Regions from separate parts of the Paenibacillus sp. CH40 genome, predicted to be linked through region 1. Evidence: riboswitches for the same ligand, from Rfam matches in the RefSeq annotation. Region 1 holds a riboswitch; each other region holds the start of a gene.
The links. Region 1 has a riboswitch for cyclic di-AMP ahead of NLX73_RS23270 (resuscitation-promoting factor). Riboswitches for the same ligand answer to the same signal wherever they lie in the genome.
Positions count from the first base shown of each region.

Region 2: linked by a shared signal. The riboswitch ahead of NLX73_RS23780 (C40 family peptidase) and the one ahead of NLX73_RS23270 (resuscitation-promoting factor) in region 1 are both predicted to bind cyclic di-AMP.
Region 3: linked by a shared signal. The riboswitch ahead of NLX73_RS14390 (hypothetical protein) and the one ahead of NLX73_RS23270 (resuscitation-promoting factor) in region 1 are both predicted to bind cyclic di-AMP.
Region 4: linked by a shared signal. The riboswitch ahead of NLX73_RS05170 (3D domain-containing protein) and the one ahead of NLX73_RS23270 (resuscitation-promoting factor) in region 1 are both predicted to bind cyclic di-AMP.

Region 1 is NZ_JANAVQ010000012.1:10,563-17,836, reverse strand. Features, by position in the region: gene veg (biofilm formation stimulator Veg) at 147-428, opposite strand; gene yabG (sporulation peptidase YabG) at 630-1,526, opposite strand; gene rsmA (16S rRNA (adenine(1518)-N(6)/adenine(1519)-N(6))-dimethyltransferase RsmA) at 1,582-2,466, opposite strand; gene rnmV (ribonuclease M5) at 2,474-3,019, opposite strand; gene NLX73_RS23270 (resuscitation-promoting factor) at 3,166-4,314, opposite strand; cyclic di-AMP (ydaO/yuaA leader) riboswitch at 4,586-4,868, opposite strand; gene NLX73_RS23265 (TatD family hydrolase) at 5,070-5,840, opposite strand; gene NLX73_RS23260 (HD domain-containing protein) at 5,883-7,166, opposite strand.
Region 2 is NZ_JANAVQ010000013.1:41,803-49,076, forward strand. Features, by position in the region: gene NLX73_RS23755 (winged helix-turn-helix transcriptional regulator) at 1-76, shown strand, start outside; gene NLX73_RS23760 (NAD(P)H-dependent oxidoreductase) at 86-637, opposite strand; gene NLX73_RS23765 (YwhD family protein) at 876-1,382, opposite strand; gene NLX73_RS23770 (M1 family metallopeptidase) at 1,507-3,519, shown strand; gene NLX73_RS23775 (hypothetical protein) at 3,531-4,358, shown strand; cyclic di-AMP (ydaO/yuaA leader) riboswitch at 4,636-4,773, shown strand; gene NLX73_RS23780 (C40 family peptidase) at 4,779-5,279, shown strand; gene NLX73_RS23785 (GNAT family N-acetyltransferase) at 5,585-6,091, shown strand; gene NLX73_RS23790 (4a-hydroxytetrahydrobiopterin dehydratase) at 6,170-6,469, opposite strand; gene NLX73_RS23795 (hypothetical protein) at 6,587-6,880, opposite strand; gene motA (flagellar motor stator protein MotA) at 7,068-7,274, shown strand, end outside.
Region 3 is NZ_JANAVQ010000004.1:248,654-255,927, reverse strand. Features, by position in the region: gene NLX73_RS14415 (helix-turn-helix domain-containing protein) at 1-132, shown strand, start outside; gene NLX73_RS14410 (XRE family transcriptional regulator) at 257-478, opposite strand; gene NLX73_RS14405 (urease accessory protein UreF) at 775-1,512, opposite strand; tRNA gene NLX73_RS14400 (tRNA-Leu) at 1,775-1,857, shown strand; gene NLX73_RS14395 (glutathione peroxidase) at 1,949-2,434, opposite strand; cyclic di-AMP (ydaO/yuaA leader) riboswitch at 2,901-3,068, shown strand; gene NLX73_RS14390 (hypothetical protein) at 3,184-3,579, shown strand; gene NLX73_RS25150 (potassium-transporting ATPase subunit F) at 3,763-3,840, shown strand; gene kdpA (potassium-transporting ATPase subunit KdpA) at 3,991-5,667, shown strand; gene kdpB (potassium-transporting ATPase subunit KdpB) at 5,705-7,274, shown strand, end outside.
Region 4 is NZ_JANAVQ010000001.1:1,173,269-1,180,542, reverse strand. Features, by position in the region: gene NLX73_RS05195 (DUF4178 domain-containing protein) at 1-254, opposite strand, end outside; gene NLX73_RS05190 (DUF350 domain-containing protein) at 279-686, opposite strand; gene NLX73_RS05185 (PspA/IM30 family protein) at 818-1,486, opposite strand; gene NLX73_RS05180 (NADH:flavin oxidoreductase/NADH oxidase) at 1,574-2,596, opposite strand; gene NLX73_RS05175 (polysaccharide deacetylase family protein) at 2,905-3,711, shown strand; gene NLX73_RS05170 (3D domain-containing protein) at 3,910-4,578, opposite strand; cyclic di-AMP (ydaO/yuaA leader) riboswitch at 4,585-4,759, opposite strand; gene NLX73_RS05165 (amino acid ABC transporter ATP-binding protein) at 4,990-5,712, opposite strand; gene NLX73_RS05160 (ABC transporter substrate-binding protein/permease) at 5,699-7,162, opposite strand.

The DNA of each region.
Region 1 (7,274 bases):
GCAATGGAATAAGGAAGATCATTCCCGGCTTAGTATGTGCAGAGATGTCATGCTTCATCCTGCTCTGTATATACAAAACGGCCCCGTCATTTGAAATGACGAAGCCGTCGTTAAACCTGCAAAGCTGGTATAAATCACGAAATCAATTAAGGTGTTTCAAAATATTCGACTACACTTGTATGGGAGTCGGGATCATATACGCTGACTTCTACCGACTCGGTAAGAATGTCAGCATAGCTGTAGGAGACACGTTTAAACGTCTGTTGCTCCTGATCCAGCTTGACGATAAAAACAGAAGGGTACGTTTCTTCCAAGACACCAGTTCGTTCGACGGTCTTACGGCGTCCGCCGTTAGCCCGCAGCAAAATTTTTTGCCCTACATGTGCGTCGAGACTGCGTTTGATTTCCAACAGCGTATTTTTAGCCATTGCCTAACGACCACCTCTTTCCTTGTCCATTATAACGAATTTTAGAGGGATTGTCAAATCAAGCTAAATATTATAACAACACGAAAAATAAGTTGTCAATTTAATTTTTTGCGAACAGGAATAATTTATATAAAAAATGACAAAAAGCCTCTGAAAGCAGAGGCTTTTTGCTCAGGTTAATCCTATTGGCACATTTGAATCCTAGATTGCGGAAGGCGTTACTTTAAGCGTTGATAAATTTTCAAGCTTCGGCAGGCCGATGCGATAGCTTCCCCTAGTTTCAATTCCACCCACTCCACGACTGCCACTGATTGTCTGGTGAAACAGGTCCCCCATGTTGACCGTATCACGGATCGAAGTAAAGGCCGCCTTGGCAGCCACGTATACGGGGTCCAGCGCGTGAATCAGGATACGCCCTGGTGAGCTGGCGAAGTTCGCTCCCGCACGTAGCAGCGCCTCAAAATGGGACTGGCACGCTCCCGCTACAATCGTCAGCGAATCCAGATGACGTTCATATTGTCTTGCTACCTGAATTGCCGCCACAAAATTTTGCGAATTTTTATAACTTTTCAAGCTGTACAAATCGTAAGGCTGTGGCTGCTTCAGCACACCGTCATGTCCAGTAATGACTACGATATCCGGACGGATACGAGGAAGCAGTCGGTACAACGTGTCTGCCATTGCCGATTCGTGAACGTGATGTCCCTCTGCAGGAACACGGAGCTGTTCATATAAACTGAGACATTTTTTCAGATAGCTGGGATCTCCATCCAGGTGAAGAACCTTTCCCGGCATTTCAAAATACGTTGACTCAACCGGATCACTCCAGTCCCCTACCAGAGCTGCCTGACTACGAGCAGCTTGCTGCTGGCGTGCCCGTTGCAACAGATTAAGAGACTCACCAGCCTTAATGTGGGCCTGCTGAGTCTTACCACTAATCTGGTCTGCAGGCACTCTGACCAGATCGTTCACCGGGGAATCGGCCAGCAGCCGAAATTCTATTCCCTTAATGATCGCTTTATCCCGCTGGATGTCCTCAACACGAAACGTGACATCTCCGCCGTACGATTTCCGAACGACCAAGTCTCCTAAACTCATCACACTGTATCACCCCTCCTATATCGTATGGGTGAATGCACAGTTTGGTTCCAGCTTAGGATATACCTGCCTCCAACAGCACAGCGCTGAGACGCGCAAATTCCTCAATACTTAGCGTTTCTCCTCGACGGGAGGGTTCAATACCAGCTTGTTGCAACAGCGGCTCCAGCGTGTCCCTGTTCTCTTTGGTGAAGAAACGGCTTTTTAAGTTATTGGAAATGGTTTTACGACGCTGGGCAAAAGCAGCATGAACCACTTCAAAGAAGTGCTTCTCATCCACCACTTCCACCGGAGGGGCTTCCCGTACACGCAGCCGGATGACTGCAGACTCCACATTTGGCTGGGGAATAAATACTGTATTCGGCACAGTGCAGACTAATTCAGGTTCGCTGTAATATTGCACTGCAATGCTCAGACTGCCGTAATCCTTCGTTCCAGGAGACGCAGCCATGCGCTCAGCCACTTCTTTTTGGATCATAACGACGATATTCTCCAGAGGGAGCTTGTCCTCCAGCAGCCTCATCAGAATCGGTGTGGTAACATAGTACGGCAGATTAGCCACGACACTTACTTTACTCACGTCTGCAAAATCGGCTGCGAACACCTCTCGCAAATCCAGCTTCAGCACGTCTCCATGACGTACCTTCACATGCTCGTAAGGGGCCAACACCTCTTCGAGAATTGGCAGCAGCCGCTGGTCAATCTCGACAGCGGTAACTGCCTTGGCCGATTGAGCCAGCTTCTCGGTCAAAGCGCCAATCCCAGGACCGATCTCAAGTGCACCCTTCGTCTCATCCAATCCAGCAGCATTTACAATCTTATTGAGAATATTTTGATCAATCAGGAAATTTTGTCCCAAACTCTTTTTGAACGAAAAACCGTGCCGTTGAATAATTTCCTTCGTACGCCGCGGTGTTGCTATATCTTGAATCCCTGTCATACGGACATCACAATCCTTCACTTTCAATTTGTGCCAGCGCCCCGGCAAATTCCTCGCGGCTGATCTGAAATACAGAGAGCCGTTTATGTAGCTGCTTTCCGTTACAATAACCAATACCCAGCACATTCCCTAAGGCCATACGGCGTGCAGCAGCATTGGGATGGGTGATGAGTCCAGCATCAATCAGGTCCGCCCACTCAATCAGCGGGTCGGCGCCTTCCACTGTCGTATGGACCCGTGCAAGAGCGTGTCTGATCGCTTCTGGTGAGGCATTCTCCACGCCAATATCTCCTTTACGCGTCGCTTCTGCCTCGGGTATAAAGGCCTGCTTGCAGCCGGGTACCTTGGAAGCGATAATCTTACGGATGCGCTCCCCTGCATGATCGGGATCGGTTAAAATGATGACCCCCCGCCGCTCCTGCGCCAATGCAATTTTACGCAGCGTCATTTTATTAATGGCGGAGCCGCCAGTTTCTATCGTATCCGCTTCAACAGCGCGGCGAATGGCCACCGTATCATCCCGGCCCTCTACCACGATCACTTCCTTGATCATTTGCGTTTCCCTCCACTGCTACACAGCAAGCTATATTTATCTTTCCCTGCTTTTGAAAACAAAATAAGAAGAGGATATCCTCTTCTTAGCATGGCATAACTATGTTGTTAATACTATCGCATTGCCCTCAACATACACAACCTGTTTTAGTTGATTTCAGGCTTTACCGGTCCGATAACATATACGGTTTTACCGTGCTTACGACCAAATTGGTTGGCTCGGCTCAAACTCTCATAATACACATCGATTTTGTGGCCTTTAATCGCGCCACCGGTATCCTCCGCACGACGGAAGCCCACCCCTTCGATGTACACCCACCAGCCGATTGGAATTATACTCGGATCGACCGCGATGGTGCGTCCTTCCGTGACACGTGCGCCGGATGCAGTACGTGTACCGATACCTGGCTCCTGTGAGGAATACGCCGTCATGGAGACATTTTGTAAAACTTTGCTATATTTAAAATTTACGCCTGCTTTACGGACAGCACTGCCCGAACTAACCGTTGTTGCCTTAACCGCATCATTGGGACCGACGGAAGCAGCAAGAACGACCGGTTTTTTCTTCGTTCCTACCGCAATGACTTTATCCACACGGTTCTGTGCAACTTCCTTGTTAACCAGCTGTTTGGATACCAACTTTCCATCATGATATACCTTTTGAACGTGCTGGACGACCACACCCGATTTGCCGCTTTGAATGACCCGATTATCGCCTTTATAAAGACTCGGATCGGCCGTTTTGATGACCTGATAAGGCACCTGTTTTTTCTGTTCGACCTGCTGTTTCTTCACACGGACGATTTTTATGTCCATGTTAGACGAAACAGAGGCATCCAACGCAGGATAAACTTTATCCGTTGATGATAATTTATAGCCCGAGGTACGAATGGCACCTTCTACTGTATTTTCTGTTGTGTACAGCTTTTTCGTCTCATTGCCTGAAGATACTTTAACCTGATTGGCACGTTTAATGACTACGCGATCGCCATCCTGTATTGCTCCATTTAGCGGCATGGAAACTGTATCATGCGGCTGAAGTGAAATGGAATGCTCGCTCAGCAAATCTTGAAGCATGGATTCCCGGGTTTCTACCGCAGACGCCTTGCCATCGATGACAAAAAAGACTTGTTTTTTAGATTGCGTGTACATCAGAATTGAAATCATAATCGTTAGCGCGATTAGAAAAATAGCAACCAAAGCAGCCTGGCGCACATTCTCTTGCTTCCAACGCAATACGTAAGACATGCTGGATGAGCGTGACTCATGGGTATCCTTTTTTTGGAAAATGCCCATTTCCTCCGTCCTCCTTACATAGCCCGCCGTCTGGAGTAAGACATAGTTGAGATTTGACGTGACTATAACAGATTTTCTACAAGACAAGCCCAAACTACGACTGTCCTGCACCATGTACCCGTCTTCGCGGCATGCTGTCCTCCCCTGTTTAACCACAGTATGATGACAGATTTTCTTTTATTCACAACAAAAAAAGCCAGAGAAAGAGACTAGAGAGCTCTTTCGTGGCTTCCGGCATGTGTGAATATGCGGGAAAACTCATGCACGAGATGGCTTCTCTCTTGTTACGCTTACGGGGTTAGCTGTCGGGTTCGGACGTAGAGAGTCGCCCTAGCTTGGGTCAACCGCTCATGGCGGTCGCCTTCACATTCACCCCGAAGACCCAGAAAGAAATCGAAATACGGCTCCTCCACCTGTTCAATCCCATCCGGGAAAAGAATTTAGGTCGAGCCGGCTGGCGGAAGAGACGTTCCCTTCTTGCACATACGCCGGACGTACTGTAAGCCATATCGGTTCCCCCGTTCCCTGTAAAAGGGACTCAGCGAGACTGGTTCATGAAATGACTTGTTGATGTTTACATTCAAACAACAATTCACTGAAAAGATGATATCCTGTTTCTATGCATGTTGTAAAGCAGGTTTCAAGTACATTTTTTAAAATATTCGGTTAAAATATTGTAATATTCTCGAGTTTCCTGCAACAAATTCATGATTAGCTTCGTCTATCTCTTTATTTTGATCGATTTCTTCACTTTTTCATTGAATGTAAAATCGTTCCAGGGCATTTCGGGTCGTTATTGACACTACTTCCTCCACTGTAATCCCTTTGATTTGGGCTGCAGCCTCTGCTACCAGTCTCACCTGTGCAGACTCATTTCGCTTCCCACGAAACGGATGAGGCGTCAGATAGGGAGCATCAGTTTCAATGAGCAGACGGTCCAGCGGCACCTGTGCGAGCACCTCTTTTGGCTGCTTGGCATTTTTGAACGTTATTGGACCACCGAAGGAAAGGTGAAATCCCATATCCAGCACCATTTTGGCTGTCTCCCAGCTACCCGAAAAGGAGTGCATGACTCCACCAATCTCACTCGCTTTTTCCTCGCGCAAAATCTTAACAATATCTTCATGTGCATCCCGGTTATGAATAACAATGGGCATCTTGAGCTCACGAGCCAGACCAATTTGATTTCGAAACACCCGATGCTGCACATCCTTCGGTGATGTATCCCAGTAATAATCCAGACCGATCTCCCCGATGGCTACAACCTTTTTATGACTGCATAACGATGCAATCCATTCTAGATCGCCCTCCTGCATTGTAATAGCATCCTGTGGGTGCCATCCAACTGCCGCATAAATAAAATCATACGTCTCGGCCAATTTCATGGTGGATGGAATGGTCTCACGATTAAATCCGATATTGATCATCCGCGTTACTCCTGATTCGACAGCACGTGCTATAACTTCTTCACGATCTTCGTCAAATTGTGGCGCATCCAAGTGAGTATGAGTGTCGAATAAATCCAAGGTTTACATCTCCTTTTTTTACTTACATTTCTATATAGTTGTCTATTCTTTGACAAAATAATTCCTTATTTCGGCAGGAAGCCTGTCTTTTACCGCGTTCAATTTATTCTGGGGAAAATACATATGATATTTCCCTCGGTGAATACCACTTATTGAGCGCACAATTTCCGAAACTTCGGATATTTCACTCACCTCGCCCTGACGTCCAAGCAGCAAAATCTGGTTGTCCGTCGAGCCACCCTGCCGAAACACATCATAAGGAAGATCTGTCGGAAAATCAATTTCAAAATCATATTCAGGGTGCAAACCGGCCTCTTTCAAAGCTTCTCGAATACTGTCAATGGTATCTGTATCCATATTTTCAATCTCTACATATTTATACAATCTACGGTCCATAAACCGGCTGCTCAAATCACTTAAAATCTCGTCCTTTTCTCGTTTCCACTGGCTAAATACGGTCTGGATTAATGACTCGTCAAGCATCAGATATTGCTCTACTGTAAGATCTCCTTTCAACAGATCCGGCAACGGGTCCAGCAGAAATCCAAACTCATATCCGTTTTTAAACAATTCCTTTGCTCGCTTGAAAATTTTACGTAAAAGGATTTCCGAGCTGCGTGTTACAGGATGAAAATAAATTTGCCAATACATCTGGTAGCGTGACATTAAATAATCTTCTACTGCATGCATACCTGATTCCTTCACAACAATTCTCCCATTATGAGGACGCAGCAGTCGTAAAATACGATCCAAATCAATCGTGCCGTAGTTGACACCTGTCGAGTGAGCATCCCGCAACAAATAATCCATACGATCGGCATCTAGCGGACTGGTTACCAGGTTGACAACAATCGGTTTATCATACGTTTTGGCTATAACCGCAGCCACCTTTTGTGGAAGCTTCTCGTCGACTTGCCGTAGCACGGCGTTGATCTTCGTGTCTCCCAGTACAATGCGGCATGTCCAATCCTCATGGTTCATATGAAAGGCTTCCTCAATTGAATGAGAAAATGGGCCGTGCCCCACATCATGCAATAGAGCTGCACACAGAGCAACCAGTCTTTCCTCCTTCGGCCAATCCGGGAAATCTCCACGTTCAAATTGAGAAATAATACTTCTCGTAATCTCATATACGCCCAATGAGTGTGAAAACCGGCTATGCTCCGCTCCATGAAACGTAAGATACGACGTTCCTAACTGCCGTATGCGCCGTAAACGTTGGAACTCCGGCGTGTTGATCAACCGCCATATCACAGTATCCTGAACATGGATGTAATTATGTACCGGGTCTTTAAAAACTTTTTCTTCACTGAGTGGCTGGTGCAAGATATCAGCTCCTTTAATATTCGGAATAATGGATTAAAATACAATAAAATCCTAAATGGTTTCCCTCATTCGACATTCTTTGTCGTAATATGTCGAATTATAGTTTTT
Region 2 (7,274 bases), on a different contig from region 1:
CATTCCATTGTTAAATATGATGTGCGAGTGGGGAGAGGAAAATGGTTTGCCAGCTCTGGAGGACGGACAGCAATAGGCATTCCTATTACAGGCTGTCAATAAAACTCAAATAATCTCGTGCGCTTTTTTCCAATTCGCTTTCGGACAAACCTGGGGCATCTGCGCCAGGCTCATTTTCTGTACCATAAAACGCAAAGAACGAACGATAATCTGCACTGCAATATAGGAAGGTTGTTTCAAAAGGGGATAGTAGATGCTCAAGTGTATAGCGATATCTTCCCTTTTCACTATAATCTTCTTTTTTAATTCCGGCAGATACAGCTAAAGCAACTTTGCGATTCTTTAATTTGTCTCCTCCATTTGAACCATAAGCCCAGCCATAAGCAAAAACATCGTCAAGCCATTTTTTAAGGAGAGGCGGACTACTAAACCAATAAACAGGGAACTGTAAAATAAGCTTACTATGCGATTCAATTAAGTGCTGCTCTTTTTCCACATCAATGTTCCCGTCAGGGTAAATCGTATGCAATTCATGTATAGTATACTTTTCTGGATATTTTTTGAGTTCTCCTACCCATTGCTTATTTATCACAGATGTTTCTATGCTTGGGTGTGTTACGATAACAAGAGTTTTCAAAGACTTATCCTCCTTGAGTATTATTTATTTTCTGAGTATAAAGCGCGCACTACAAATATGTAAGTATGCACTTTTAGTACAACTACTTACTAAAAGGTTAGTGTCAAATCAGAAAAATATTCTTTCTATACCATCACCACGATCATACGTTCATGCTGAAAGCTATTTCGCAATAAAAAAAAGCAGCCCACAGATGTGGCTGCTTTTTTACACTATTATTACTGCGTTAACGCTGGGCCTACCCTTCCAGCGCCTGCTTCAATTCCTCAGGCGAAGCGTCCCACCATTCCTCGTTATGCGAAATTAGCAGGCTTTTGAGCGCTGCTTTATCTTCACTGCCGAGATCATCCAGCATGAAACGACGCTTGAGCGCGTAATCCATACGGTTGACGTGATCGGCGAGGATTTTCCAGCCGCGTTTGGCTTCGTCGTCAATCAGCATCTCGCAGGCGGTGGCACCGCCGTACATACGCCCTTCGGGCGTACGATCCACGGCTACCCATACGAGCCATACTTGGCGTCCGTTCGGTACATCCTCTTTATTCGTAGAGAACTTGATACCACGTTCTACTTTACTTTTGGCATGCATGGCACCGATATCAATTTTCGCCTCTCCTCGGTCAATGATAACCGGAGACATGCTGTTCAGGTCGATTGAGCCTGCGCCGAAACCCTTATGTTTACTCTTGCCACTGACAATGTTCAGTGCAATCTGTTTTTTGCCGTCCGGCTGATTTTCACTCATGCGTCACTAGACCTCCATTTTCCGTCTTCACACTCATTCTACACTATAAATATTTTAACTAATAATCTCCTGAAAGCAAACATATACATGCTGTAGATGCTTGTCAACGGGAGGTATCCATTGTATGACCCCAGCACGCACTAAAATCGTTTTATTGTCTACACTAGCCCTCGGTCTCCTCGCAGGGACGTTATGGTTTGCCTGGCAGCCCCAACCGCAATCCGACCCGCAGTCCATAGGCCAACCACTATACGGGTCCCTGTCTGAGTCTGCGCTTGCCCCAAATATGGGCAAGCCTCTAGGGGCAAACATCCTGCCTGACCTGCCCAAGAACCCTCCACAGCCCGCTACAGAAATCCTCAGCAAGAGGGTGGTAGAGTACCACATTGATGTGTCTCTGGAAAAAGGACAGGTTTTGCGAGGCACTGAGACACTGACCTGGAAGCATCCGGGCAAGAAAACCGTGAATGATCTGTATCTTCATCTATACCCGAATGCCTTTTCTTCCATGGAAACTACCTTTATGAAGGAATCCGGTGGAAAGCTGCGCGGAGACACCATGCCCAAAGACGGCTTTGGCTCCATGACGCTGACTGAACTAAAAACAGAAGACGGCTTATCTCTCATGCACCGCATCCAATATGTGCAGCCAGATGACGGTAACGCAGGCGACCGTTCGCTCGTGAAGGTGCGTCTACCCAAGCCGGTACGAGGTGGCGAAGAAATCACATTATATATGAAGTTTGAGGTAAAACTGCCCGCCATCTTCGCTCGTATGGGCGCGACAGATGATTTTGTAATGGCAGGACAGTGGTTCCCGAAGCTCAGCGTCTACGAGACTGCAGGACAGCGTGGACGCGCCGAGGAGGGCTGGAACCTCCACCAGTATCATGGTAACTCCGAGTTTTATGCCGATTTTGGAATTTACAGCGTACGGATTCGGGTGCCTGAAACTCATATCGTAGCAGCGACCGGATTTCCCACCCGTGGTGCCGTCCGACAGAACGGCCAAAAAATATATCAATTTTATGCCGATGATGTACACGATTTTGCCTGGTCCGCTTCACCCAACTTTGTAACCGTAGAAGAACCCTTTTCTTCTGCTGAAGTCCCTGGTGTCAAAATCAAGCTCTACCTTGACCCGTCGCACAAGGAGCTCAAAGGGCGCTATATGAGCGCAGCAAAGGCCGCCCTTTCGTACTACAGCAAATGGTACGGGCCTTATCCATATTCCACCCTATCCATCGTGGTTCCACCCAAATCAGGCAATGGAGCCGGCGGTATGGAGTATCCGACACTCATCACGGCCGCTGCTGCGGGTAATCTGAATCCTGGCTATAGTCTGGAACGGACATTAGTTCATGAGATTGGACATCAATATTTCTACGGAATGGTAGCCAATAATGAATTTGAGGAGCCGTGGCTGGATGAAGGCTTCACCTCCTATGCAGAGGAGCGGCTTATGGAGCAAGAATATGGGCTTACCCCTAACTTGCCATTACAATCGGGACAGGTAGCCTCCCCACAGCCGCTAAACCGTGAGTCATGGAAGTACGGCTCAGCTGCTGAGTACGCGCAAAATGCCTACTCTCGAGGCAAGCTGGTACTACGGGGCATTGAACGTCAGGTGGGTATGAAAAAAATGGATCGCATTATGCGGACCTACGTCCAGACGTACCGATTTAAGCATCCGTCCTCACTGGATTTTCAACGTATCGTGGAGAGAGTCACCGGACGCTCATGGAGCCACTATTTTGAACAGTATGTATATGACGGCCAGATGGCGGACTTTTCAGTGGATCACATCACAAACCACAAGCTGGAGAATGGATATGAAGCAGTCGTGACGGTCAGCAAAAAAGGGGCGGATTATCCCAAGATCCCTGTCCAATTTACCTTCAAGGATGGTACCACGATATTCAAGGCTTGGGACGGCGCGGGCAAAAGCACAACTTTTCGGATCAAAAGTACTTCTCCCGTTTCCTATGTAACCCTTGATCCCCTATATACCATTGCACTGGAGAACAAGCATATTAACAATAGCCTAAAAGCCGAATTGGACGAAAAGCAACAAACCCGTTGGAGTGTAAGTGTAACCAAGCTGTTGGAGACACTGCTTGGAAGTCTGTCATGGTGAGGTGTCTATAGATGCGGACTGTTATAAAAGAGGGCTGGGCGCTGGTGCGCATACGATTCTATATCGTTATCATTTTATTTCTGTATCGACTACTGTGGGGGGTGTTTCTCTATCGGCTGGTGCAGTCTGCCGTTATCCCGCTATTGCTCCGTTATCCTGATCAGGGTCAAAACGAGCTGGGACAGACCTTATTTTGGATGGAGAGTCAGATTGCTCTGATGGACAGCCGGGAAGTACATGTGTATTTGTGGATACTACTAGGGGCGACTGTACTACGTATACTGATCACTCCCTTCATTAGAGCCGGAATATATCAAAGTCTGCATACCGATGCGACTGAACCGCAAAGCCTGTCCTTTTTCAAGGGTATGAAACGCCATGGCATGTCGTCGCTGTTGTATTACACCATCGAGTTGGGACTGCTGCTGCTTCCCGCCTTTTGGGTAGTACCGAGACTCTACCCTATTGTAGCAGGAGCACTTCAATCTTCCTCTTATCTGCTGCATTTATTGCCCTATGTCATTGGATGGATGGCATACGGATGGTTCATTCGGCAGTGCATCCTGTATATGCAACTGGGTACTGTCGGTGGTCACGCCATACTATCGTCCCTGCTCGCCTTCTTTCGCCAGCTCCTCCCAGCTGTCGGTATATCCCTTTTGCTCGGTGCTTGTGTGCTGCTGGTCTTCGGTCTATTTGGCACCGTGGCGATGATTTGGACTGGCATGCTGGCGCTCATTCTCCAGCAATCGTATCATTTTGTTACTAGTCTGGTCAGGCTGTGGCATATCAGTTCGCAGTACAGACTATGGCATACCGATATCTCTAGTAGAAGCTAAGCCCTGCCTTTATGTTTTTTTACTTCATTTCCGTCTGTCGAAAAACCTTGATTCATACCCGCGCAAACGACACATAACTGAATACTGTTAACAAGATCTGTTCCTGGGACATTAGGAGCAGATTTTTTTTGTAACTTTTTGCAATGAAACATTTGCCAAAGCCAGCCGTCTTTGTTACAATAATCGCAGTGAACTGATAGTAACAACTTTGTAATCTTTATTGTAACCTTTATCTCAAAAATAACGTTTCTGTGAATACTGCTCTCCAAGGTGCACATCTTAAGTTAAGCCTAATTCCTGGCACCTAGGAAGCGGGGGAACCAGTTTGGGTGAATTGATCTCGCAACAGAGTGGTCATAGGGGAACCTTCTACCGAATCCTTAAGCTAACCTCGCAGGCATTGGAAGGGGTATATTTTTTTTGAAGAAGAAGCTAACGATCGCAGCTATGGGTCTTGCCATTGCCTTTACATCTTTTACATTCGGTGGCGGCAGTGCATATGCAGACTCTAAGATGGACCAGGTCATCCAAGATGCCAAAGGAACGAACTACAGAAGCGGAGGCACTACACTCGAGGGATTCGATTGCTCCGGCTTCACAATGTACGTATACAACAAACTGGGAATTAAACTTCCGCATCAATCTGGATCACAATTCAAAATGGGATCTTCTGTATCCCGCGATGAAATGAGACCTGGGGACCTGGTGTTCTTCAACACCACAGGAAGAGGCATTTCCCATGTAGGTATCTTCGTAGGTGAAGGGAAATTTGCCCACTCCTCGACTTCACGTGGTGTAGTAGTTAGCTCACTGAACGAAAATTATTACGCTAACCGCTATGTCGGTGCAAAAAGAATTATGAGCACAGACGCTTACCATTCTGTAGCTTCAGACATTCCTGATGACGATAACGTAGAATAACTAACGCACAGCAAGCTAACCCTAGCCGCAATTTGATTCTGGCCGGAATCGAATTGCGGTTTTTTATGTCCACAACATCAGCAATTATTATCTTTACTGACGAACTGAGACCTCAAAAGGTTTCAATTGTAGCGAACATCGTCGGTTTTACCGTCACCGCTGGGGGAGCATATGAGCAGTAATTCCTTCTTATTGAATGTATACCCGACTTAGGTATGAAATAAACACGCTTGCCATTCCTCTGCAACTTGTCTACAATCTGTTGTTAATGATTGAAGTACCTGTGTAAAAGGAGGATGGAACACATGCCGGCCTTAATATCCAACTATCGGATCGTACCGATGGACGAGCATCAAGCGGCTGCAATCTGTGAGTGGCACTATGATCCACCTTATAACATATACGGTTGGCTCCCCTGGGAACAAATGAAGGCGCTTGAAGTCGAATTTGGAAGTCCCACGCTTCGCCAAGAGCAATATGTTGCCGTACTGGATGAAGAGAACAAGCTAACAGGATTTGCTCAATATTTTCCTATGATCGGTGTGACCCGGCTAGGTCTTGGAATGCATCCTGACAGGTGCGGACATGGCAAAGGCTCTGATTTTGTCCGTGCCATTGCAGAGGAAGCTCAACGACGCAACCCGAAGAATGAAATTGATTTAGAGGTGCTCACTTGGAATGGGCGCGCTATCCGGGCCTACAAGGCGGCTGGATTTGAGCTTACAGATACCTATGAACGCCAGACTCCTGATGGCAAAAAACCATTTTATTGTATGGTATATCGTCCCGAGCACCCAACCCAGATTCTATGATAAAAGCGCCTTCGGCATACAACCACGATGTTGTATAGCGAAGGCGCTTTTATCATCATACGACAGATCATTACAAGCTCAATGACTGCTGCGCATTTTTTCAAAAGCTTCATTATATTGTTGGGCTTCCTTAATATCCACGGCCATAATACCGCCGTCGTCCCAAGAGGTCAAACGCAGAGTCACGGTCTTATAATCAATCGTAATAAATGGATGATGATTGAATGCTTCAGATATAGCGGCAACTTCATCCACGAATGCAATCCCTTTCATAAAACTGGAAAAATTATATTTTCGAACGATCCAACGTCCTTCTTCCAGTTCCCAGCCCTCCAGTTTCTCCAGATGTGCTTCAATCTCTTCTTGTGTAAAAGGCATGTTACGAACTCCTCCCCGTTTATACGGAAGCCTTTCGACCGCTTAAATACGGCCAAAACTACGATATATTGGTGTACATATTACCACGGCCCCGTTGATAAATCCATAAGACGGACCTCAAATCAAAGGGACTGACGTCAGCTCCTCGTCCCCAATAAGTACATAGATGCGATGCTGCTCCGGCTCATAGATCACAACGCTACTCCCTACAGTGATTGTGGGCTCTGTACCCAGTGCATAAAATAAGTCTTCTGCCAAAGCTTCATTGACTTCCTGACGTCCCGCCGGGTCCAGCCTGTCCCAATCTTCTGCTTCCATCTCAAAAAATTCATAGCTATCTGGGATGCGCCCCACAGCCTCTGTCAAATCGTTCAAAATTTGTTCATACTCACGCCCATGCTTTACTCCCATGCCATTTCCTCCAATGGTTTCGCTATTCAATACATAATCACCTTATTATACCGGAAATTCGCACTTAACAAAAAAGAGAGTTTTGTCGATAAATACTATAATCCGTCTTGTAATGACGCGCTTGGGGCAAGGACGACCCCGGCGGCATGAAAGGATTCAAAATCTATTCTCATGGATGAGGTGTATCATGCAAATTTCAACCATTATCGGACTTGTGCTCGGGATTGTGTCACTGGTCGTCGGGATGATCTTAAAAGGCGCTCCGGTCGTCAATTTGGTCAATAATCCCGCTGCTTACATGATTATTTTCGTCGGAACGGCAGCGAGTATATTTATGGCCTTCCCGATGGCAGAAATCAAACGGATTCCGAAGCTGTTCAAGGTTATTTTCACC
Region 3 (7,274 bases), on a different contig from region 1:
GGAGTGATGGGGCCACTCAATTGCCAGGCAGAAGATCTTGAGACGGAAGAACAGAATTTTATTTTAGAATATGTTGAATTTGCGAAATACCGTAAGCAAAAAAGTGAGAAGGATAAAACAAAGCCTGAATAATTTTTTAGCTAAAGATCGTCTGGGTTGAAAACCCGTAAACGAACTGGAGGGGTTCGCTTTACGGGTTTATTTGGTTTCTTGGTGATATGGAATGACCTATATGTAACTGGAATGCTTGTTGGATTTAGAGTGGCGGTGCCTCCTTATAATCGTTATCGTCGATGTTCAGAATTGCAGCAACTTGTTTTCTGTACCTTTGTGCTTTGCGGGTGCCGTGAATCAGATTGGACAAGCGTGAAGGCGGAATATTGTGTGTCTCACAAAATGTTTTCTGATCCAGTCGAAGTTCGACAAGCCGTTGTTTGATGGCCCACCCGAAGGAGGTGACAGGTATTTTGTTGTTCAAGAGAAATCGCCCCTTACGGATTCTTGCGGAATAATTGGTGTGTTATAATAATCATCAGTAAACATGTTAGAATTAACCATCTGAAACTATGATACACTTTTATACGTGTTTTTACAATCGTAAATACGTTATTTTGTTGAATTAATTACTTAATTAAGTGCTAGGTGGTTCTGATAACCCGTCTAGAGTCTACTCATAGTGTGAATTTCGATTATATGTGGATAAAAAACACTCTGCCACCTGAGGAAAGGGACAGAGTGTTTTTGGTGTTGCTGCCACATTAGCGAAACGACGCATCAGGGGGATGCTGGAAGGCGTTTGAATAGACCTGAGGAGGAAAACAGTCTAGGCTCATCCAATTGGCTATTATGGCTCATATAAAGCGGTAGAGTGATGTAGGAGTTGCACCAATGTCTGTGAAGAAGGCGACGCTGAAATGCGGTTGGCTCAGGTTCGTTAAGCTTCTTCCATGCGGAGAGCAGCTCGCTGGTCATACGCTCCATAAAAGGGTTCTTTTCCTCATAGGGAGGATTGAGTAGTTTGAAGGCATCTTCCACACAGAAGGACACCGCTGCGCCAAGATAGCCGTGAATGGTCTGTTCTACATCGTTTCCGAGGAGGAAGTTAATCCAGGTGTGAACGGTAGCGAGTGTGCCAATTGCATTGTATTGAATGAGTATAGATTCCAACTGGTCAAATTCAAGCCAAGGATAAAGAGCCTTAGCGAGCTTAAGTAGACGCTGACCGGATAGACGCAACTCCTTCACATGCTGCAATGAGGGACGTTGGGTATGCAGCATCTTATCAATGAGAGCGATTCGCCAACCGTCATTCTGCTGGATGGCGACATACAGACTTTTGATAGCCATGCCGTCAACGGTTGTAAATTGAGGATACAAATCATCCAGCATGTAATGTTCCAGGTCTTGTAGACTGTTCAAATGTCCGTTGCGGAATAGTTTCTCCAGTCCGTTAAAACGGGTGAAGCCACCAACAGGTAGGGAAGGGTCCAACAATAATGCATAGTTCAGCAAACGGTTGCCTTTATGCAGGGCGGTTCGCCTCCTCGAAGTGAATCCTTATGTTATATTATTTTACTCTTTACTTAGGGATAACGAAAAAATTCGAAATGTATGTAATATATATTTACATTTTGGTAGCCTTTTTGTCAAATTAAATATTATTATTGCTCATATATGTTAGATAAAATAACATATAAAATAATTATTATATTTGTGTTTACAAATAGTTGATGAGAGAGTATAATAAATCTGTTGCCTCAATACATTATGATTTGCGGTCGTGGTGGAATGGCAGACACGCTATCTTGAGGGGGTAGTGGGCGTACGCCCGTGGAGGTTCGAGTCCTCTCGACCGCATTATATGCAAGACCTAGTTGAAAAAGCATCCTGACACGGTTTACGTGAAGGGATGCTTTTTTTGTTTTAATAACTGTGATAAAGAAGAATATCAGTTTTGCTGCAAAAGCTTCTCTATATCTCCCGCCAGCTTATCTGGAGTGGTTTGCGGTGCATAGCGCTTAAATACGTTACCTTCTCGTGTAATTAAGAATTTAGTAAAATTCCATTTGATCGCTTTGGACCCTAATACCCCCGGAGCTGTTTGGGTCAGGTAGCGAAATAAGGGGTGCGCTTGATCGCCATTGACATCTGTCTTGGCGAACATCGGAAAGGTAACACCATAATTGATCTGGCAAAACTCGGAAATCTCCTCGCTGGAACCTGGCTCTTGTTTGGCGAATTGGTTGCTGGGAAATCCTAAAATTTCGAGCCCCAGTTCATGGTACTGGTCATATAGCTCTTGTAACGCTTTGTATTGGGGGGTTAACCCGCATTTGCTGGCTGTGTTCACAATAAGCAGAACATTCCCTTTATATGTGGATAACGGAATTGGTTTCCCTTGCAGGGTTTGCGCATCATATTCATAAACGGTCATAGTATCTCTCCTTATTCAATATTCAGCAATTAAATTGTAAGCAATTCAAAGTAAGGTTGCAAGTCTGGAAAAGCTGTATTAAGCCTTTAGCCGCTGTAAAATCGTATTTTGTTCAAAACAGTAAATCGCACTGCAAATGGAGCGAATTAAGGTGTTTCTTCTTATAAAAGTGGGTTCAATCGGTGTTTAGCTGGTACATATAGCGTATTTTCTTCTCTTTTTACAAAAAAAGGCCAAAAACGCTCTACCCTACGCCAATATTGACATGCTTGTCATTTTCGAAAAGGGATGAAAAACAGAGATTGAGTGAGCTGTGAGAAGCATAGTTGCGTTGTAAGCGTTATTATTAATCTTCTATGCTCTAAAGGCCGATTTATAACCCCGCAGTTGAGCTTTACAGTCTTCCATGCGCGGGTGTATGATTCAAGACGTAATTTCAAATTAACTTGAATGAAGCAACAACGAAATGTCTATAGCGCTGAATTTTGCAGTTGCAAAAGCGGGGGAACCAATCGAGACTGTACGGCTTGCCGTGTGTCTCATGGGGTGAATTTTCCGGTCAAGTGCCAGAAATAGGGCGACTCTCACGTCCGAATCCGACAGCTAACCTCGTAAGCGTACAGGGAGAGGCAACAAACCGCCGTGTGCAGCCATGGTTTATTTTATCATGGATATGTAAGAAGCCGGAGGAAAGCCTTTTTCCTTCGGCTTCTTTTTGTTGTCTTTTTATACCGGGAGAGGAGCTACTGATGGAAGGTCGGTTAATTATTGTCACTGCACCGAATGAAGCGGGCAGAAGTTTTGTGAAATTGCTTATTTTCAAAAAATTGGCGTTTGCAGTTCTGACGAATAGCGCTCAGGAGGAACGACAGCTCAAAAAAATGGGTGTGGAGCACATTGTCCGCATCAATACCATGCAAGCGGGAAAATGTAATTTTCCAAAAAAAGAAATTGGTAGTGTGTATTTGTTCGAGAACAGCTTGAATCTGACTTGCCGTTTCCTGCAAATATGTCGGCCGCTAACATCGGAATCGATCTATGTTATTACGCACGGCTGTAATCCACAAGGAATTTATCGAGGATTGGGAGCGGACCATGTGATCTACACATTGAACGGAGAGGTGGGTTTTCTGCTGAACGGATAAGCACTTATAACATAGTTGTTTTATGATTTTATGATGAAATAAGAATGGCGATCTGAGGACCGATACGGAGGGTATGAACATGATGGATATATACATGCTGCTCGTCATGGCTGTGAGTTATGGAGTGATACTGCTGTTTGTACGCTGGTGTGATGCGCAGACCTCTAAAGGAGGACGAAGAGGATGATCGTTATACTTGGGCTTACGGCTATTGTGTTTATGTATTTAATCTACGCGCTCCTGAACCCTGAAAAGTTCTAGTCAGCTATAGGGGATAGAGCGGGCGGGAACAACAGATCTGAATATTTAGCATCATAGGTAGCAGGTTTCCGCAAACGTGTGCACACGTTTGGTGCTCTGAAGCAGGTCTGTTGTTCCAAACGCAGGAGCATTTTGAAGGAGGAATAGAGGATGGAGCTGCTTCAAATTGGAATTGTGATCGTCATATTGCTGCTCTTGGTAAAGCCAGTGGGCACCTATATGTATCATGTATTCTCGAATGAACCCAATCGGACGGATCGGATTTTTGGCGGAACAGAAAAGCTGATTTATAAGATAGTAGGATTGAAGAAGCTGGAGAGCATGCGTTGGACTACGTATGTTATGAGTTTCATTGCAACGAATGTCGTGCTTGTGGCGATCAGCTACTTGCTGTTGCGTTTACAGGGAATGCTTCCTGGTAATCCGGCGGGAAACAGTAATATGGAAGCATCACTAGCTTTTAATACGGTAATCAGCTTTATGACGAATACGAATCTCCAACATTATAGTGGAGAAAGCGGGCTTACGTATCTGACACAGATGGCGTTCGTCACGATGATGATGTTCACTTCGGCTGCTTCCGGTTTTGCGGTTGCTGCGGCTTTTATGAGAGGATTGACGCGGCGCGGTGAAGGAATGGGCAATTTCTTTCAAGATTTTATTAAAGCCATCATAAGAATTTTCCTGCCGCTGGCCTTTGTGCTTACGCTGGTGCTGGTTGGATTGAAGGTACCCCAGACGCTACAGCCTACGGCGGATCTTACGACGCTGAGCGGAACACAGCAGCAGATTTCTATGGGACCCATTGCTTCTCTGGAGTCCATCAAGCATTTGGGGACAAACGGGGGTGGTTATGCGGGAGCTAACTCTGCGCATCCATTTGAAAATCCAAGTCCTTGGACGAACGTGCTGGAAATTTTGGCAATGTGGGTAATGCCGGCTTCGTTGCCGTATACCTTTGGATTGTTTGCCCGTAATCGTAAGCAGGGCTGGATTATTTTTAGCTCCATGATGGTATTGTTTCTTATTTTTCTATCCATTACGTATGTGTCTGAGAAGACAGGTAATCCGTTAATCCAGACACTGGGTGTGGATGCTTCTCAGGGAAGCATGGAAGGGAAAGAGGTTCGTTTCGGCATTGGACAATCGGCTTTATTCACTGCGGTCACAACAGCGGCAACGACAGGTTCGGTCAATAATATGCATGATACACTAACCCCACTGGGTGGCATGGCTGCTTTGGGAGAAATGATGCTAAACGTCATTTTTGGCGGCAAGGGTGTCGGGCTGATGAATATGCTGATGTATGCGATTCTGGGTGTGTTTATATGCGGACTGATGGTCGGGAGAACTCCGGAATTTATGGGGAGGAAAATTGAAGGCAAGGAAATGAAGCTGATCGCGATTGCCATTTTGGTACATCCGTTTCTCATTCTCGCCCCAACTGCACTTGCGTTTATGAGTCATTGGGGATACGATGCGGTCACTAACCCTGGCTATCACGGGTTGACTCAGGTGCTCTATGAATATGCGTCATCTGCCGCAAATAACGGTTCGGGATTTGAAGGTCTTTCGGATAACAACGTATTCTGGAACATGACAACGGGGATGGTTATGTTCTTCGGACGATATGTATCTATGATTGCATTGTTGGCTGTGGCGGCTTCGTTGAATGCCAAAGCACCGACTCCGGTGACGACGGGGACACTGCGCACGGACAACAAGTTATTTGGAGCCATTCTGATCGGGGTCGTGCTGCTGATTGGTGCGTTGACCTTTTTACCCGTCATCGTATTGGGACCTGTTGCTGAATTTTTGACCATGTGAAGAAGAAAATGAGAATGGATGAACGGGGTGTTTGATCATGAAGGAACAACGCAAACACATGCTGGACAGAAGCATCTTGAAGCATGCGATCAAGGATAGCTTTATAAAATTAAATCCGATGATTATGATGAAAAATCCTGTCATGTTCGTCGTGGAGATCGGTACATTGGTCGTGCTGCTCATGTTACTGCTTCCCGGTTATTTTGGAACTGGCAAGGAAATGGGCTTTAACCTGGCCGTGTTTGTTATTCTGTTGTTTACGTTGCTTTTTGCTAATTTTGCCGAAGCGCTCGCGGAGGGGCGGGGTAAGGCACAAGCTGCCTCTTTAAAAAAATCCAAGCAGGATACGCAAGCTAACAAACTCATCGGAAATGACATTCAGGTGGTTAGCTCAACCGAATTGCGTAAGGGGGACGTGGTTATTGTCTCCCAGGGCGAAATGATCCCAAGCGATGGTGAGGTCATTGAAGGTCTGGCTTCGGTGGATGAATCTGCAATTACGGGCGAATCGGCTCCGGTCATCAAGGAATCGGGTGGTGACTTTTGCTCGGTAACCGGCGGGACGCGAGTGGTCAGTGACCGGATTAAGGTGCGGATTACGACAGAGCCGGGCGAGACATTTATTGATAAAATGATTTCGCTCGTGGAAGGCGCACAGCGGCAAAAAACGCCGAATGAGATTGCACTGAACACTTTGCTGATTAGCTTAACGATTATTTTTCTAATTGTAGTGGTTACGCTAGCGCCGATTGCCCGTCATTTTAACATTGATTTGCCTGTTCCTGTGCTGATTTCGTTGCTAGTCTGTCTGATTCCAACCACGATTGGAGGACTGCTGTCAGCTATCGGGATTGCCGGTATGGACCGGGTCACCCAGTTTAACGTGCTGGCCATGTCAGGCAAGGCGGTAGAAGCTTCTGGGGATATCAACACGATGATTCTAGATAAAACAGGCACAATCACCTTCGGGAACCGGATGGCGAGCGAATTTGTGCCTGTAGAGGGCGTGGAGAAGGCAGAGTTAGTGAAGTGGGCAGCGATAAGCTCAATGAAGGATGAGACGCCTGAGGGTCGCTCGGTTCTTGAGTTGATGCGCAAACAGGAGCATACGTTGGATGCATCCTTAGCTGCAGGTGGAACCTTTATCGAATTCAAGGCAGAGACCCGGATGAGTGGTCTGGATCTGGCCGATGGACGAAAGGTACGCAAGGGCGCGGTGGATTCTGTTCGGCAATGGATCGTATCGCAAAACGGCAGTGTTCCAGCCGATCTGGAGGAAAAAGCGAATCAGGTAGCCTCTGAAGGAGGTACACCGCTGGCAGTCGCGCTGGATGATCAGATATACGGCATTATTTATTTGAAAGATACAGTGAAGCCAGGCATGAAGGAACGGTTTGATCAGCTCCGGGAAATGGGTATCCGTACGATTATGTGTACCGGAGATAATCCGCTGACAGCAGCTACAATTGCACGAGAAGCGGGTGTGGACGACTTTGTAGCTGAGAGCAAGCCGGAGGACAAAATCGCGGTTATCCGCCGTGAGCAGGAACAGGGTAAGCTGGTTGCCATGACCGGAGACGGCACCAATGATGCACCTGCGCTGGCGC
Region 4 (7,274 bases), on a different contig from region 1:
CTGCCGTCGATGGCCTGATATAGTCCGAATTGCAGTGTTTCCCGTTCCTCAATATGAAGATAACTGACTTGATTACCATCCTGAAGCGTCAAAACAACGGCATTTCGGGCACGATTATGTACACGACCTACCACTTCATAGGTAACAAGCGACACTTCACAGATATCACCTGGATTTAAGTGAAGCATGCTTTTCTCTGCTTTTGGCGGCTCCGGCTTAGCAAATAGATTTGAAATTCGTTTCCACACACCCATGGTTATATTCCTGCCTTTCTTAGCCTAGAAGCATGCTGTAATGATCAAGGCGCCAACTAGATGCAGCGCTCCTGAAAACAGACCGAAACCAATTTTACCTTCCTGTGTACCTTTATCCAGGTCAAACTGAGCCCAGTACCGCAACAGCAGACGTACAATAACTTCCAAAACAAGCAGGATGACAAAGGCGATCACAGAATACACAAGCGCTTCGAGCAAATTATTAGCTGTAGCGATAGACCCTGACAAAATATAGCCTTGTGCAACCAGCTTCATAATCATTCGTACCGTTACGGCCATATTTCCAGCTTTCACTTCGGCAAAATCCTTATACTTCGTAAATAAAGAGTCGACATACATTAATACGAAGATCAAAATAGCCCCCGCACCAGTCCATACAAGCATTGCTTTCATCGTTTCTAAAAAATGCATTTCATACCATCCTCCACATCTTCTTGACCTTCATATAATGTTTTGCGCCTCCAGGCAGGGAAAAGCGAAGGAGAAAACGTTTCTCCTTCGCTTCCTGAGCAATCACACTTGGTGGCATTGCTAAAATGTTCTTATTTATTTTCGTATTGCTTTAACAAAGCGGCAAGCTCATCGTCCACGGCGCTTTTCTTATCCAGCTCTTTGAACTCCTCATCCAACGATTTTTCCTTAGAGGACATTTCGTTGCTCGCTTCGGCACGTGCTTCTGCTTGCAGCATTTTTTCTTCCATACGCTTCAATCCGGCAGTTGCCGTATCAGAGCTAAAACCGTTCATAGCTTTGTTAATTTCGGTTTGCGCTTTAGCTGCATTATAACGGGCAACCAGTGTTTCGCGCTTGTTTTTCATTTCTGTCAGCTGTCTGCGCATTTCATCCAGCTTGCCACGAAGATTATCGGCTGCAGCTTTGTTCTGTTCGTAACCAGCTTTGAACTCGTTCATTTTTTGTTCAGCAGATTTCTTTTCTTCCAGCGCACGACGGGCCAGATCTACATTTTGTGCTTTTGCAGCGGTATGTGCCTGTTCTTCACGTTTCTTTACCAAAGCAGCCTGTTCTTCGTATTGCTGTTTGAACCTCTTTTCAATAGCAATTTGAGCGGCTACCGCTTTCTCTGCATCTTCCAGGTCCTCTTGCATATCACGAATGTATTGATCCGTCATTTTAATTGGATCTTCTGCCTTGTCGATAATGGCGTTAATGTTGGACATCGTAAGATCTCTTAATCGTTTGAAAATAGACATGTGAAGTTCCTCCTAGAGTTGAATGCTTAAATTTTAAGCTCTGTACACATGTTTACGCAAGCTTTGCAAAGAGGGTTTCAAAAATATCTAAAAACCGCGCAAGTAAGGCTCTGGGATGTCGGCCTGTACTTTTAGCTCCCGCGATGCATGCAGCGCCCAATAGGGATCACGCAGCATGGCACGCCCTATTGCTACCAGATCAGCTTCTTTCTGCTGAACAACCCGGCGGGCGTCCTCATAATCATCCAGTAAGCCAACAGCAATCACAGGTACATTCAGCTTTTCACGGATGGTATGAGCCAAATCCACCTGATAGCCGGCACGCGCAGACGGGCCTCCGCCAGAACCAATCGGACCCTCACCACCAGAAGAAATATGGAAAATATCCACACCTGCATCACGATATCGTTCCCCTACGCCTGTTATGTATTCCACATTATATCCATCCTCGACGTATTCTTTGGCAGATATCCGCATAAGCACAGGCATATCAGCAGGAAGAACCTCTTTAACAGCATGTATGACCTCAACACCGAACAGTGACAAATCCTGCCCATATTCATCTTCTCTGGTATTTGTTAAAGGCGAATGAAATTGATGGATCAGATAGCCGTGAGCGCCATGTATCTCAACCGTATCAAAACCGGCTTCCACCGCGCGGCGCGCGCCTTCTTTGTATGCCTGGACCAATTCCCTGACTTCAGCTGTCTTTAAGGCGTGCGGCTTTTTAAAGCGTTCGCTAAAAGGAATCGTGGACGGACCCACAGGTTGCTCAGCATCTTCAGCCTTGCGTCCAGCGTGGCCTAGTTGAATACCAATCTTGGCACCATACTTGTGGACTTCCTCTACAATCTTACGATATGCAGGAATATGTTCGTCACTCCAAATACCCAAATCACGATCCGTAATACGTCCATCTGGATGGACCGCTGTCATTTCCACAATAATAAGTCCAGTGCCTCCTACTGCCCGGCTCACATAATGGACATGATGCCAATCCGTTGGATTTCCGTCCTTGGCCTCCACGCTGTATTGGCACATCGGGGGCATGACAATCCGATTTTTTAAAGAAAGCCCCTTTAATTGATAAGGAGTAAACAAGTCGGTCACTTTTATCCATCCTTCCTTCAATTCCATGTCTGTATAATTATGAATTGCATCCCCATTATACACCAGCTGTCACAGTATACCGAATTCGTTGTAAGGCTAAAACTTGCGAAAATGCTCCTGTTTTCGGTCATGTTTAAGAGAATATGTACGATTAGCTCCATCATCTTCATTGATAATCGTTTCATCGTGGACTTCTTTTTCAGTCGTTTATGAGCCGAACATTGGTTACCAGCATATTTTTAATAAGACAGGTACATAATAGTCGAGAGCACCACTTGGTACCACTGCACGGAAAGGGGGGGATACATATGCCGTACAGGGGAGTGTTGCCATGCTTGGCACTGTTACTAGCATTCTCAAGTTTACCCGTTCACGCGGATGCGCCTCCCAACACCGGAACGCCCCATCCCAAGGAAGCAGCTGTTGCTTCTTCTGTACTTCAGAGCACAGATCGAGCAACTCCTACATTAGCAATGCTGCGTAAAAAACATGCAGACATTTTTAAAATGTGCGGCCCACACACCCGCCAAATTGCCCTAACCTTTGATGATGTGCCCGATTCTAGGTATACGCCACAAGTTTTGGACGTATTACACGCCAATGGCATCAAAGCCACCTTTTTCATCGTCGGTCACCGTGCGGAAAAGCATCCGGGGATCATACGCCGTATTATCCGTGAAGGCCATGCTATAGGAAACCATTCCTATACTCATCCAGATTTTAGGAAGGCCACACCAGAACGCTTTCGCAACCAGATTACAAAAACAGAACGTATTTTACAAGCAAGCGCAGGTTTTCGCCCCAAGTTGATTCGTCCACCCTACGGTGAAATCACGGAGCCTCAAATCCAATGGGCACGTCGTCATGGCTATATGATTGTCAATTGGAATGTAGACTCTCTCGATTGGAAGGGATTAAGTAAAACACAAATTCAGCGCAATGTGATCCCAGCTACCGGGCCTGGCTCTATTATTTTAATGCACGCAGGTGGAGGTCAAAGTTCCAACTTGCAAGGCACTGTCCAAGCTCTGCCGGGCCTAATTCACTCTCTAAAAGCTAAGGGATACAAATTTGTGACAGTCCCCCGGCTACTCCACACATCGGAACGGAAATAACCATATGTTTATGATTGAGCTGCAAGCTAAAGCAACGTAAAAAGGCTGTCTTACCAGCAGAAGTTTTCTGCTCGTCAAGACAGCCTTTTTTATGGATAAGACCTGATAAGAGTCCGACCTAGTTATATGCGGTAGGATACAGACATTAAGTTTACATAATATATATTATGTTTAATTAAACCGTATATACGTACAATGCTATTTATCAATAACGTACAGCTTCACATTTTGAAATCCAAAGTCGTTCACAAATGATTTGTTGCCAGGAATAAAGATATCAATCCGCTTTCCTGTAATGGCGCTACCCTGATCGCGAGCGACAGCTACAAAAGAATGATCCGGCAAACCTGGGTGGGAATAGCCTGTAACCAGCACTTTCGTGCCCATCGGAATGACGTTCGGGTCTACCGCAATCGTACCTAGTTTAAGCGGATTGCCGTAGTAGTCCACTGCTCCCCATTTACCATTCTCGTCGGCTGCGGCAGAATACGCTGAAGCCTTAACGTCAACTATTTTGCTATAGTTGAATGTTTTGCCCCACGCTTCAATCGTTGGCCCCTCATTCGCTGGTGCTTTCTCCGTAAGAAGCTGCGGCTTCGAATCCGAAGCTGCCTTCACACTTTTTTCGCCAGGCACCTTAATTTGCAGACCTGCATATATATTGTTGGAAGCAATGTTTGGGTTCGCCTTCGTTAGCTCGTCTACCGATACTCCATAACGTTGAGCAAGCAAAAAGAAGGTATCGCCCTCTTTGGCAGTGTGAAGCGAAGCAGCATCCGCTACTCCAGCTGTCTGTGCCAACCCTGCAATAGCTGCGGCAAGCACCGCAAATTTCATCGTTTTACCAATATGTTTTAGATGTTTCAAAGATATGTACCTCCTCTGTTATGCCTGCGAAGTTAGCTGTCGGATTCGGACTCAGGAGAAGCCCTATGCTTGTGCAATTCACCCCTAGGCATATTCCACATCGTCTTTATGACGTATCGGAATGACTGCCGTTGTTACGTCCCCCGCACTTCCCATAGTTTGGACCCAGCATTCAGCGTTTGTCATAACCGCATGCTGTCCCGGTAAGTTTTGGCTTACTGCATAATATCACAATTTTGTAACCTTATCCGCATGAAAATGTTGGGAACCTTGAACATCATACTATACTCGTTACAATTTTGTCATCAAGAAATCGATATTTGTTACGAAAGTATGGGGAAATGGTGACAAAAAGAAAAAAAGCCCTCCGTCAAACGGAGGGCTTTTTTTATAGATTATATCAGCACTTCCTTACAATACTTTGGCAAGAAAATCACGGGTGCGATCATGGCTTGGAGTACCAAATACCTGCTCTGGTGTACCTTGCTCCACAATTTGACCGTTATCCATAAAGATGATTCGATCGCCTACCTCGCGGGCAAAGCCCATTTCATGCGTCACGATTACCATTGTCATGCCGCCTTCGGCGAGCTTCTTCATTACATCCAGAACCTCTCCAACCATTTCAGGGTCCAATGCAGAAGTCGGCTCATCGAACAGCATTACGTGCGGCTGCATGGCCAAAGCACGCGCAATCGCAATACGTTGCTTCTGACCGCCAGATAGCTGGTTCGGATAGGTATTCTTCTTATCCTCAAGCCCTACGGTACGCAAGAGTTCTAGCGAAATTTTTTCCGCTTCCTTCCCTGACTGTCTTCTAACCTGTGTTGGGGCAAGTGTCAGGTTCTGCAACACTGTTTTATGCGGGAACAGATTAAAATGCTGGAACACCATCCCCATCTTCTCCCGGGTTACATTAATATTATGGCCACGAGCTGTAATTGGCTCGCCCTCAAACAAAATCTCTCCGTCTGTAGGCTGTTCCAACAGATTCATACAACGCAAAAACGTACTCTTCCCCGAACCACTGGGGCCGATGATGACGACGACTTCACCTTTGGCGATATCTATATCAATGCCTTTTAAAATTTCATTCTTACCGAACGATTTACGCAGTTGTTTAACGGTGATCACTGGCTCTCAACTTCCTTTCCCATAAACCCAGCAGCTTAGACAAGCTGAATGTCATTACAAAATAAATAGCGGCTGCGATTACGAACGGACTTAATCCTTCGTAGGTGATGTTCTTAATGACCTGGGCCTGATACATAATATCCACCATCCCAATGGTCGAAATAATGGATGATTCTTTAATGATCGTAATAAACTCATTACCGATAGCAGGCAAAATAGATTTAAACGCTTGCGGCAAAATGACATGACGCATAGCTTTACCGCGTCCCATACCCAACGAACGGGCAGCCTCCATCTGTCCACGGTCTACTGCCTGGATACCTGCCCGGAAAATTTCAGCCAGATATGCTGAACTATTCAGAGACAATGTGATTATACCAGACTGGAGTGGGGTAAAATTGACACCCAGCGTCAAAGCAACTCCGTAGTGAATGATCATAAGTTGTACCAGCATAGGTGTGCCACGCAGGATCTCCACATAAGTGGTACCTAACCACTCAATGATGCGTATACCACTCATCCGCAGCAAGGATACGATCAGACCAATGATAAATCCAAACAGTACTCCGAGTGCAGACAGCAACAGAGTGTAGCCGATACCCGTAGCGTAAAAACTGCGGTATTTCCAAAAAATATCTACGATGTTATTAGAAGAAACCTGTCGATCTGCAGAGAGCGCGCTCGCTTCTGTGGAAAACTTCTCAATCGACCCGTCCGCTTTCAGGCGAGCCAACGTTTTATTTACAGAGGCAAGCAATTCTGCGTTCCCCTTGCGTATACCTACAGCTGTTTCTGCTCCGGCATCCTCAGGCACGGCCTTGGCAAGTGTTACGGTACCATCTAACGTGTATCCTTTAGCAACCGTATCTTCGATCACAACAGCGTTGATACGCTGGGTCCGCAGCTGGAGTACCAGATCAGATATTTTGTCCAGTGAGGTTACAGTGGCATTGGGTACTTTTTGAGCAATTTCTTCCTGAATACTCCCTTTTTGTGCCCCAATCTTCTCGCCTTTCAAAGTATCCATCGTAGGATATTTGTCTTTATCCTCTGGGCGTACCATAATGACTTGCTTGGAGCGATAATATACATCTGAAAAATCAATGCTCTTTCTCCGCTCATCCGTCGGTGTCATACCGGACAGTACCAAGTCTACACGACCACTTTGCAAAGCAGGCAGCAAAGAGTCAAAACTCATGTCCTCAGGGACCATCTCCGCATCCAAATCTTTGGCGATTTCCTTGGCGATATCCACATCGAACCCAACAATGGTATCCTTACCGTTAATGACTTTATGAAACTCATACGGCGGAAAGTCGGCACTCATGCCCACTACAAGTTTTTTCTGTGGCTTTGCTTCCGTTCCGTATGCAGTGAGCATGGGAAGACCAGTCAACAGCAAGATAACCGCCGACAAAACCAGGGCGGTAAAACGATATGCCTTTTTCAATCTTTTTTTCTCTCCTTAAATTCTTTATAATAAATAAGATTGTGTCATTATAAATGAATATGCATGATTATGCAATGAATGTTATAGTACAATTTCAGCATACCTAACGCAG